Regions from separate parts of the Fictibacillus sp. 7GRE50 genome, predicted to be linked through region 1. Evidence: riboswitches for the same ligand, from Rfam matches in the RefSeq annotation. Region 1 holds a riboswitch; each other region holds the start of a gene.
The links. A riboswitch is a leader RNA that binds a small molecule or an ion and turns the genes downstream of it on or off. The one in region 1 is predicted to bind cyclic di-GMP.
Positions count from the first base shown of each region.

Region 2: another riboswitch for cyclic di-GMP. It lies ahead of IHV12_RS04990 (anti-repressor SinI family protein); the one in region 1 lies ahead of IHV12_RS14825 (GGDEF domain-containing protein).
Region 3: another riboswitch for cyclic di-GMP. It lies ahead of IHV12_RS04865 (putative glycoside hydrolase); the one in region 1 lies ahead of IHV12_RS14825 (GGDEF domain-containing protein).

Region 1 is NZ_JACZDW010000003.1:717,267-721,327, reverse strand. Features, by position in the region: gene IHV12_RS14845 (N-acetylmuramoyl-L-alanine amidase) at 1-89, shown strand, start outside; gene IHV12_RS14840 (hypothetical protein) at 247-456, shown strand; gene IHV12_RS14835 (hypothetical protein) at 473-832, shown strand; gene IHV12_RS14830 (serine/threonine protein kinase) at 940-1,593, shown strand; cyclic di-GMP riboswitch class I at 1,672-1,760, shown strand; gene IHV12_RS14825 (GGDEF domain-containing protein) at 1,946-2,896, shown strand; gene IHV12_RS14820 (GGDEF domain-containing protein) at 2,965-4,038, shown strand.
Region 2 is NZ_JACZDW010000001.1:1,035,756-1,039,816, reverse strand. Features, by position in the region: gene IHV12_RS05000 (STAS domain-containing protein) at 83-1,126, opposite strand; gene IHV12_RS04995 (helix-turn-helix domain-containing protein) at 1,305-1,625, opposite strand; gene IHV12_RS04990 (anti-repressor SinI family protein) at 1,723-1,854, opposite strand; cyclic di-GMP riboswitch class I at 1,897-1,983, opposite strand; gene IHV12_RS04985 (NAD(P)H-dependent flavin oxidoreductase) at 2,188-3,162, shown strand; gene IHV12_RS04980 (hypothetical protein) at 3,230-4,061, opposite strand, start outside.
Region 3 is NZ_JACZDW010000001.1:1,010,040-1,014,100, reverse strand. Features, by position in the region: partial or broken gene IHV12_RS22585 (M23 family metallopeptidase) at 688-1,068, opposite strand; gene IHV12_RS04865 (putative glycoside hydrolase) at 1,702-2,541, opposite strand; cyclic di-GMP riboswitch class I at 2,579-2,670, opposite strand; gene pelG (exopolysaccharide Pel transporter PelG) at 2,731-4,061, opposite strand, start outside.

The DNA.
Region 1 (4,061 bases):
TTGGGGCATTCACATCTAGAGAGAATGCCGAAAACCTTTCTCGAAAAGCTAAATCTGCAGGATTTGCTGTTCATATTGATTACTCCTAGAAACAATCAATGCGAAAACAGCCTCGAGAGTAGTTGATTTTCATTCCAGGTAATAGTAAATAAGACAAAAATACTTGCCTCTTAAGTAAGGCAGGTATTTTTTTCTAGTATAAAAAGAACGTTTGTTCGCATATAATATAAAAAAGGAGGTTGCTTCATGACTAACTTATTAATGAGATGCATTCAAGAACGGGTTGGAATAGAAATGATCTACCTCTCGCAAAAAGGTGATATCTCGCACCGTTTTGTAATTCCATACTCTTTCGACGGTCATACAATAAAGGGATACTGCTCGGCAAAAAAGCAGATTCGAAGTTTTCACATAAGAAACATATTATCCGTACATTCACGTTTTTTGTCTTCTTGAGATTGGGGGGATTGTCGTGCAATATGGAAGCGAAGAAGAGCGTTCGCTTATTGAAAAATTTGTGATGTATCCGATTTTACTTACAGTGTTTAATCGCGATCTGCAGATTATTTGCGGCTCTCCATTTAAATTGAGACAGCCATACGTTGCATTAGTAGAACAAATTATGAATCAAATCAGCAAAGATCTATTTGATGTACGAATTGAATTGAGAAAAAGAAGAATTAAAGTTATGGATGCACGCCGTGAGGAAGATATTACAGAATATGAAATCTTTATTAGGGGTTATCGTGAAATTATGAGGTTTCCAAACATTCATCTAAAAAACAAAGCAGAAACACTTATGCTTTCTTATCTACAAGTGACCGTAGAATAATGGATAAAGCATGCCAGTTTCATTTTCGATAACATCTGTATACAATGAACGTATTGCAGAAACATAAGATGATGATAATAGGATTAGAATTTGAATTGAGGAACCTTATGGAACACTTTATCCAGCTAGCTAGACAATTGAACAGAGAAATAATGATTGAAAGCCGCAGCCCATTTGATCCGGTATGTCCGGTGAATACACCACACCCTTGGCAGATGCTGGGCTGTGGGAACTATGCAGCTGTGTTTTCACATCCTGATCATCCAGCATATGTAGTTAAGATTTACGGCAGGGATGAGCATGGATTATTAGAGGAAAAAAAGGTTTATGATCGACTAGGAACACACCCTGGATTTTCTGTTTGTTATTATTCCGAACAACGTTTTTTAATCTTAAAACGTATTGAAGGAATGACTCTGTACGACTGTGTGCATAAAGGTGTAAAAATTCCTGAAAATGTGATTTATGACATCGATGAAGCAGTGAGGCATGCAAAAGACAAAGGATTGTTTCCTAACGATGTACATGGAAAAAATGTCATGATATCCAATAATAGAGGAATTATTGTAGACGTATCTGATTTTAGCCGATACGAAACTTGCAGGAAATGGAAAGATTTAAGGAAAGCTTATTTTACATTTTACAAGAAAACGCTGTATTACTTTCCAATAAAGATTCCTTATATTGTTTTGAATGGAGTAAGGATTGGGTATAGGTACTATAGAAAGTTAAAAATATCCAAAAAACAAAGCCTAAAATAATAGGATTAAAGAACTATTAAAATCATTGGCACAAATTACCTTAGTAGGATATAATAACTATAAATCAATAAAAACCTTTGTTATTAAGGGCAAACCAGTTGAAAAGCTGGGACGCAAAGCTATGGGCCTAAAGTATGGTGAACATGCAATGGCAGCCGGTTGCCAAAGGGAAACGGACTCGTGTTTAGACACAAGCGTTTCTATGAAGCTTTATTCTCATATTTTGTAGTTTCTCTGCAGGAATAATGTGTTCATAGAGGTTAAAAGTATCTAAAACATAAATTGAAGCCATTCCCTTTATTAGGTGATGGCTTTTTGTATGTAATTTTTGAGGGATTTGAGGGGTTGTAGAATGGAAAACTTCCAACTAGACTTACGCGCACTCAAAAAAAACTTGTTACCAGAATTTATGAAGTCTATTCCAGCCATGATACATACACACAAAGAACATCTAAGAAAAAATGAAGACTTTCATACGTTTCTAAACGGTTTTGTTGAGCAATACGAGAAGATACTAGAGAAATTTTTACGCGGGATTGTGCATGCAGTGTTTTTAGAAGAAGAACGATTCAAATCCTTTTTAAAACAAGGAGAGCAGAAAGCGTTTCGATCAGGTATTCATTTTTTAAGGCATCAACGAATTCCTCATCAAGCACTTGCGTGTTTTACAACGAGTATTAGTGAATCCGTTTTATTTGAAGTGAAAAAAGCAACGTCCAACGAGCCGTTAGTTATACAACTATTTATGTTAGATCGCTGGAACCGGATTTCTCACCATGCTGTTACAGGGTTTCTAAGCGGTTTCTCTTCTCAACAGTTTAAAGATCTTAAGGAGATTAGCATTCGTGATCCATTAACAAATCTGTATAATCGTCGCTACTTTTATGATTGTTTAGAAAAGGAGCTAGAAAAGGCAAATAGACTTAAGCTTCCTCTTACACTTGTCATGTTTGATATCAATAACTTTAAATTAATCAATGACGAGCTAGGGCATCACGCGGGTGACGAGATACTTCAGCAGATCGCAGAACTTTCAAAGCGACTAAAATTGTTCTCTGGATTTAGATTCGGTGGAGATGAATTTGTTTTTCTCTTACCAGGAATTACTGAAGATGAAGCATACATCTTAACTGAAAAACTAGAAAGTCAGCTTATCGTTTGGAATGAATCCATCTCATTGGCATATGGTGCAATAGAATTACTTGCAGATGCATGTGAAAACATAGACTATTACCTGCAGCTTGCTGATGAGCGTATGTACACGAACAAAAGAGCTAGAAGTGAGAATAAATCACTGATTTGATCATGTAAAATAATGGGCCTTTCTGCTATGTTTTTCGCAGATCGTATAACGTAAAGGAAGTTGAATGCATGAAAGATTCATTTACGATTACGGAACACCGTTCTGAAACCATATCATCTTTGTTACGGTGGTTCTTTTTAATTCTTTGCATACCTGTTTTTTATTATCAACCTATATCAAGCGTTTTGAATTATGAAACGGAAACTTTTCCGATCCTTTTTATAATCGGCATTATATATATGACATCCACACAAATTGTATTACACCGATTGCCAGAGACGTCACTGTACTACCGTGTTTTTACAAGAGGTGGAATTGTTTTTGATTGTCTTGCTTATGCATGGTTGATGCAGCTTACTGGTGGAGCTGATAGTGCGTTTGTTGCTGTTGGTTACCTAATCGTTATCCATGCTGCTCTGTATTGGAGGTTAAAGGGCGCTTTTATAGTAGGAACAGTGAGTTTTACCATTCTCTGTTACTTTTTTATAAGAGATAGTGGGTATATGAACACGCTCTCTTCCTTTGAATTTTTAATGAAGAGCATCTTCTTATGGTTGATCGCTTTTTACGGCGGTGTGATTGCCTCAAAAGAAAGACAATATTATTTCGAGAAGAATATGTATCAGCTTCAATCTGAACAAGACTATTTAACAGGTTTGCTGAATCATCGGAAATTTCAAGAGGACGTATTGGAAAAAACAAAACAGAATAAACCTTTTACACTTGTATTATGTGATATTGATCGGTTTAAAATGTTTAACGATCAGCACGGCCATTTAATTGGTGATGAGGTGCTCAAGCTTGTAGGTGCAACGTTTAAACGTTTCATTTCTTTAAAAGAAGGAGAAGCTTATCGTTACGGTGGAGAAGAGTTCGCCTGGATTCTCCATACTACATGCAGAACAGAAGTGAAAAATACGATTGAAACGATCAATAAGCATTTAGAAACCTTTCCATATATATCAGGTGATAATGAGTTACCTGTTACACTTAGTTATGGCATTGCGAGTTATGTAGAAGGTGAGAAGCCTTCGCAAATGATTCATAGAGCTGATGTGCTGCTATACGAGGCAAAGGCGGCAGGAAGAAATACGTTAAAATTGGATACGGTCACAATGGAGGAAAATCAGCTATCAATATAGCGGTTTTCCTTTTTTATGTTTTT
Region 2 (4,061 bases), on a different contig from region 1:
GTTCTTTTCAGAAATACAAGGGAAACAGCAGGTACTAGTGCCTAACAAAAAATCCACGCTGCAACCGCAGGGTGGATTTTCGTTACTTCGTAGGTTCTTGTATGAGCATGCCTTCCTTTGCAAAGGCAAAGTGTATGGCGTGCTTCAGATTTCTAAAATATGTACTTTCTCCAAGAGAATACTGGTGTTTCGTTATTTCTATACTTAATTCAGGTGAGATCCCGACCAATAACGTTTCCATTCCAAACAATCGAGCAGAAGAAACAAGCTTGTTCAACATATCCACCATTTCAGAATCAATAGACTTAATACCGGTTAGGTCTAAGATAACAAATTTTGCTTTGTGTTGAGGCAGTGAAGTCAGAGTATGCTCTAACATATCTTTAGAACGGAGCTCATTGTATTTACCGATTAAGGGAATAACCACAATATGATCGGTTACCGGAATAATAGGAGAGGAAATCTCCCTAATCAAATCGGTTAATTCTCTTGTGCGGTCTTCAACCATAGCTTCTAGCTTCATAATTTCATGCTGTTCATCCCGTTGAACGAGATCGCGGATGTTATCATTTGGTGTTATATGTGATTCTGAGATTGCTAATTTTAGCGTGTTAGGGTCGGCTTCGTTTTCTAGGACCTCATACCACATGTTGGTTTGAAAGAGTCCTGTGAAAACGCCAGCCCAATGGCCAGGTAAGAATCGCCCCATGCGTTTGCTGTTCTGCGCTTTTTTAACTTTCGTTTCCCAGCTGTTCGTAATCGTAATGATCGCTTCTTTCTTTTTAACATCAAGCTCTATGTATGTTTTACCCCAACCCGCTGATGCATAAATGGTAGGTAATGATTCAGCGGAAATCTCAATATTTCCGATCGTTCTTATGTAAAAATCACTAACGATTAACCCTGTCCGATATCCAGCTGTTTCAAAAACAAGGTCCGCAGTTCCTTCTCCTGTAATCTCTTCGATGGAATCTAGGAACACCTTGAATGCTGAATCAATCCAAAACAGCATTACATCTTGGCCTTCAAATTGAAAAATACCTTTTGCTGTGTCCCAATGAAAAGAAGAACCATTAACATCTACACTTTTTTGAGAATCCATTAGTTCATTTGGCGACTGCTTCATTTATAATCCTCCATAGACAAAAATAGTAGGCACCCTTTTCCCGTACCCTAATTCTATAAACATTAAACATTTGTGTGGGGTCTGACCCCACACAAATACAAAACCTTCCTTATGTATATTCCACGAAGACACCAGTAAAGGGAAAACCACGTAAAAACCACCTGATGAAATCAGGTGGTTAGTTTTGTTTGTTCTTCCATTTGTTAAATTCGAGAAACTCTTTAAATTGCTCTTTGCTTACACCAGAACCCATGGCTTCTTTTACAAGATTGGCCCATTCTTGGTCAAGTTCTTCGTTATTTACTTCCTCTTTGATCAGGTGATCAACAGAAATATCAAGGACCTCTGCGATCTTTTCGAGAAGTTGGATGGAAGGATTTTGCTGAATATTTCGCTCTAGTGCACTTATATAAGATTTTGCTACCCCTGCTTTTTCAGCCAATGCTGTAATGGAGAGGCCTTTTTCAGTACGGTATTTTTTTACTCGTTCACCAATTATCATTTGCAATCCCCATTTAGAAATAATTTGCCTTTATTATATCTTTCAGCATAAGGGAAGTAAATAAATACTGCGACTTGCTTACTATAAACGGAAATTAATTACCTTGTAATTGACAGTGTTCTAATGCTAAATGGGGATTCTGCAAAAAACGAATAATTTCCTCTTTTGTAAAGCCGAGATCTCGCGCTTCTTTAATCAATTTTATCCATTCTTGATCTAAGTACATATTCTCCACAAGAACCCCTCCAGAAAGTAAAGTAAATGGAATCCAGGTAACCCGGCGATCTTAGCTTTAAAAGCCTTAGACCCGTGGCTTTGCGCCCATTTCTTTCGAAAATGTTTGCCCTTGTCTGAAGGATTTTTAGGTAAAATTCCCTAACTAAAATTGATTATAAACAAGCTAAATAGAAAATGTTGTCAGAAAATGACTGTAACAAAAATGTAATATTACAATAGTACCAAACACTTTAAAGGATTGGATTAAGACTTTGTTGAAGTAGTAGAAAGATATGTCATTAAGAATTGAGAATATAATTTAAGTAATGAAAGGATGAATAATTTGTTTAACAAAATGCCATTAAGTTTGTCGAATCAACTCAGTCTACCCGTCATAAATGCTCCAATGTTTCTAGTATCAAGTCCCGATATGGTCTTGGAAAGCTGCAAGAACGGAATAATAGGGACGTTTCCTTTATTAAATGCACGCACCTCCGATCTATTAGAAAATTGGATGAAACATATTTCAGAAGAGCTAAGTAAAGCAAGGGAAGAAGATCCTTCGGCAAAGATAGCTCCATGGGGTGTTAATTTAATTGTTCACCGTACGAATAAACGTTTTGAGGAAGATTTAGAGCTAATAAAGAAATATAAGCCGCCAGTAGTAATTACATCTCTAGGTAATCCAAGTGATGTGACAAAAATCGTTCACGGATACGGTGGTCTCGTATTCTCTGACGTTATCTCGCTTGATCACGCGCGTAAGGCTGCTAAAACAGGTATCGATGGATTAATACTCGTGTGCAGTGGAGCAGGTGGCCATGGTGGGACGTTAAATCCATTCGCTTTCTTAAAAGCAGTAAAAGAATTCTGGGATGGGATGACGATTCTAGCTGGGGCGATTTCTACAGGTGAAGAAATGCTGGCTGCCAAGATTCTTGGGGCAGATCTCGTATACATGGGAACGCGCTTTATAGCTACTCAAGAATCTTCAGCTAGTGAAGACTACAGGCAGATGTTGATTGAATCTACTTTAGAGGATCTTGTTTATACAGACGCAATTAGTGGAATAAAAGGAAACTACCTGCTACCATCCCTACATAAAGCGGGATTTGATGTAGAAAACTTGATGAAAAAAGATTCTATTGATCTCTCTTTCTCTGAATCCAAAGCAAAAGCATGGAAAGATATCTGGTCAGCAGGGCAAGGTGTCGGTAGTGTGAAGAAAATTGCTACGATTCAGGAAGTAGTAGATGACCTAAAAGCTGAGTATAAAAAAGCATTGAATACAAAGGAAGCTATGAGCATTATTCCATAAATTGTATTAGTCTTTTAGAACTAAATCCCCCAAAACCACACTGTATAAACGTGATTTTGGGGGAAGTTTATTTAAAATCTTTTAAATAGCTTGGATCATCTTTTATTCGAAGATCTACTCTATAGAGATCTTTGGTTTCTGCAACTCCTCTAGAAATATCAAGTAATTGCTTCGAACTCTCTGAATAATAGAATACACTTCCACTTGAAGTTAGGATATGGTATGGCTTTCCTAGCTGGTTTACTAACTCATCTCTTTCTCGCTTTTGAAGATAAATGCTTAGATAAAAAGATTTATTTTCATCCAAATAGTTGATACTTAGAAAGTCATACGGAGGATTATTGTTAATTTTGGTTTTCCAACTATATGTGTTTTGGGCATCATATTCTACATCTGAAATATACTTTTGATCATAAAGCCCGAGGACTTTTACGGTTTCTTCTAAAGTCATTTCGGTAGTTACACCATTTAAATAGTACTTACCTCCTTGATAAGAAACATTTACTTTATCAAAAGGAGTTTTCTTTTGTTCTTTTATTTCTTCAGGTTTTTCTACTATAGCGGACTCTTCGTCTAACTCTTCGATTGGTTCTTTGAGTATTTCTTCGTTAATCGTTGTATTGTCAGGTGTGTCAGTAGACTCATCATTTTTTTCTTCTGCTATAGGTTTCTCTTCTGGTGGTTTTACCTCTTTTTCTTCATTTGGTAGATAAGTTATATCATTTATAACGAACGAGGTTAGTATATTTTCCTTGCTGTATATTTCTACTTCTACGGCATCCTTAAATGTGTTTTCATCAATAATACTAAGGTCAACAGTGACTACCTTCTTAAAAGAGTAACTTTCATTGGGTTTTATTATTTGATTAGTAGGTGTTTCTATAATTAAGCTTTCTGCT
Region 3 (4,061 bases), on a different contig from region 1:
GTAGTTATAAGCTTTTGTACTTACTCTTAAATCCATTCGCTTCATAGGAAGTTCTTGTATCTGGTTTCCAGAAATCCAGCCATAAACAGTACTTCCATTTGAAAGTTTATACCATTTTTGTCCATTATAAGTAGTTTGTTCTTTTGATATTAATATCCAGTTGAGGTATGGAGTGCTAGATTCTTTATATACCCCTGGCTGTGAATAAATTCCAAACTCATCACTGGTGATCTTCACTGCTTTATATGGCATTGTATATTGACCATCGAAATTAACGAGTTTTTTTGCTATATACATGGGTTGACTGTGAGCAATAACTAAATATTTGTCACTATACTCTTTAGCTACATATACATATCCCGTACCATTAAGGGTCATAACTTTTTCATCTAAGTTATAGTTATATGCGTCAACATCTTCAGTAAGGTATTTCTTTTCTAAGCTCTCGTATTCACTTGTTTGATGTGCAGCAATCCACCCAAATACTTTATCTCCGTGTACGAGGAGGTACCAACGTTCACCGTTATAGATTTGCTGTTGTTTAACAACAAACGTCCAGCCTACATATGGTGTTGAAGACTCTTTATACGAACCCATCTTAGAATATAGACCAAACTCATCACTATCTAGTTTGATTACTTTAAACGTATCTGATGGTGGTGTATCTTTAAACTCTCCATTCAATTCTACTAATGGATTGATTGCATTAGATTTTTTGTCGTTCCAAGTACCTTTATGCAATTCAAAGTGTAAATGCTGACCAAAAGAATGCCCTGTATTACCCATGTATCCAAGTAATTGTCCCTGAGTAACACTTTGTCCTGCATCAACAGATCTAGAACGTAAGTGAGCATAGACAGTTTCATAGGTTTGTCCACCTATATTATGAAGCACAAAGACTACATTTCCATATGTCGTAGAATAATACGATTTAGAAACTTTACCTCCCGCAGAAGCTTTGATTGGAACTGTTCCAGGAATAGCAATATCAATTCCATAGTGCATTCCCGAGGATCTCTCTCCAAATCCTGAAGTTACATTATCTTCATTACCAGCTGGCCAGATAAAACTAGCAGCACTAACTTTTGAAGATGAAAAACCACCCGCAATTGAAAGTGTTAAAACAAATACCAGAAATAGTTGCATGAATCTTTTCAAAATATAAACCCCTCTCTAAACTCCATACCATTTATTAATATTATTCCTCTCTGAATCAAAAGGATTGATTTCCTTCATCACCAATATTGGAACAAAAAGAATACTAACATATTTTTCTAGAAAAATACTATTTATTACAAAATAAGGTATAATACTACTGTTTTTTACATAAAAGGAAAAATAAACTTTAGTAAAAAGGCTCTAAATTATTATAAAATTTTGAATTAAGAGTGTTTTGATAGAGATTTGAATAATAGGTTTAAGATGAGATGAGTTGATATGGAATAATGACTTATAAAAGCAGTAATAAGACCTCATAGGATAGCAAAATGCGAGCTTTTACACTCCATTCACAAGTGCAGCCTGATAATTGGGAAGCGTAGTTGTGGTTTTATTAGTCGATAGTTGGTGTAAGGTTAGTCGCAAAAGGCACATAAAAAAGCCCCTGATCGAAATCCAGGGACTTTTTCTATGCAATGTGTTCAGTTAAAAACGTAGCTCTCTCTGTGCTTGAAGGTTGCGCCAAACCCGTTCCCGCACACCTTAGAAAACATCATAAGACTTCTTATCATGATAATGCAAAAAGTTAAATTTCTTTGCGTAATTTTTACTTTTTTGCTCTGATTGCGTTGAAACCGTCAAAACTTGAGTTTTACCCATTTGTTGAATCTTTTTTAGCTTGTTTATTTGAACCTGAGCCCACTCATCTGTTGAAACTTCATTATAATCAAAGCCTTCCCACATAAAGCCATCCATGTAAGGATGAGTGTGCTGTATGGTTTCCATACCCCAATTTTGTACCATCAGGAGATCCGGGAATTTTTGATTGCTCTTTTTCAAGAAAGATAGAAGCCCATCTAACTGTTTTTTATAAATCGAAGCATGGTGCTCTAAATGTTCATTATCGATGTTCCCGACTGTATCAAAAAAGACGCCGTCCATGCCTTTTGAAGAAACCTGTCTTTTCATTTCATCCATGAGAACTTGGTGATAATGCTCGCTTGAGATGTCCATTAGGTAGGAATCCCATTGTTTATAATGCACTTTATTTTCATTTCTTTTGAAATAGTCACTCTCTAACAGAAGCTCCGTTCGCTGTTCATTCCAAGTGGGTGTTTCCATCACACTAATATATCCAAGAACGATTGTTCCAGATTCTTGCAAATATTGAACTTGTTCTTTCGTGTATAACTGTGGTTCGATCACAACCAAATCATATTTTCTTAATTTCTTAAGAATGGATGTAGTTGGTTCTGAGTAATAAATTTTGTAATTCTTTACTTGTTGTAGAGCACTTTGTCCACTTTGAGCAGATCCATGCTTAGGTTGAAAGCTTAAAAACCCTAAAGTGAAAATAGTCATGATTAATAACCACTTCTTCATAAAAAAATTCCCCCGATTCATACGAGGGATGGGTTGGTTTCGCGGACTGGCAATCTTTATTCTAATTAAAAGAATCGAAGACCCATATCTTTGCGTCCTTGGCTTTCACCAAGTTTGCCCATCACCGCAGTATTAAATTAATTATTTCCATTTTATAGGTTTTAAATGCGGAAAACAATAGCTATTCATCTAGTTTTTAGAAAAATGAGAAATAAATTTTTCTAGTGAATTCTGATAATGTTTAGGATCTTTTTTTGTAAAGATATGAAAATCGGCTTTTTGTACATAAGATATCAATCGAAAGCCTCCGTACGTGAAAGAGAGCGTTGCCCCAATAGCGACACCGACTCCATACCAATTAAACCCTAGCGGCAGCAAGAAAAGGGTTACTAAAAATGTCACGGTAAAGAATATGAAGGTCGTTATACATGCACCTAATCGATCATCAAAATATAGATGAAGTAGAGATAGAGTTAAAACAAGGCTGATTGAAAAGACTGCGATTAGTGTCATTGGCATCAATTCAAAAAAAACTGCTTTCCACTCAAACCATGTAACAAATCTAGGCAGCAATAGAAGAAACAGCAAAGTGAACAATCCTTGTGTTCTGATCAGACGGATCACTTCTTCTTTTAGAACACGAATCATCACTTTCTTACTATCTTTAATTTGAGACAAACTGCCCCCTTCATTTACAAAACCGTAGAATGTCCAATATTTCTTATAAAACCTGGTTTCAATAGAGATCACAAACGTCATCATTGTTGGAATGATCGTTAAGAACGACCAAAATAGAGCTGTATCATAATCAGGGTGATAGCGAAAGGATTTCTCAACCAATATGGATCCTTCGCCAAACCAGATGATCCAATTACTTATCCAAAGGCCCAAACTATAAAAAACACCGGTAAGAAGTAGATCAGGATATTTGTAGATATATTTGATAAAACCCCATTGGTTCGTTAAAGGACGGTCTGGAAAGCTGATGAATAGATGATAAAGAAGCCATAAAAGTGTAATGAGCATTCCTAGTGTAAATACCCCGAGCATAACCGCTGCTCCTTTAATGATCGTTAAAGAACGAACAAGGTCTCCGATCGGCAACACCCAAAACGCAAGAACCGTTATGAATCCTCCGACCAAAAAAGCATACACGATATTCATATATTCTTTCGTAGCCGTGCTGTATAAAAACAATACCCAAATCAGGTTCATAGTGATGAAGAGGACGAAGACAATCCAGTCGTACCAAAAGGGCAGGGGTGTGAATAAAGCAAATGGAAGCCACAGCAAGAGCGCGATTCCACAAGTCAACTTTGCCAATCCTACACTCGTTGCTGCCACATCTTCCACCTTTTCTGCATAGAACAAATCTGCCATATACCTTGTTACAACGAGCTGCAGCGAAAAATAAATGACTTGCGAAAAAATAAACGTGTATGAAAGGGAAACAACAAACAATTCTCTCGTACGAGGATCAACTTCATAAAATCTCATACCCCATTGCAGAGAAGTTAGGA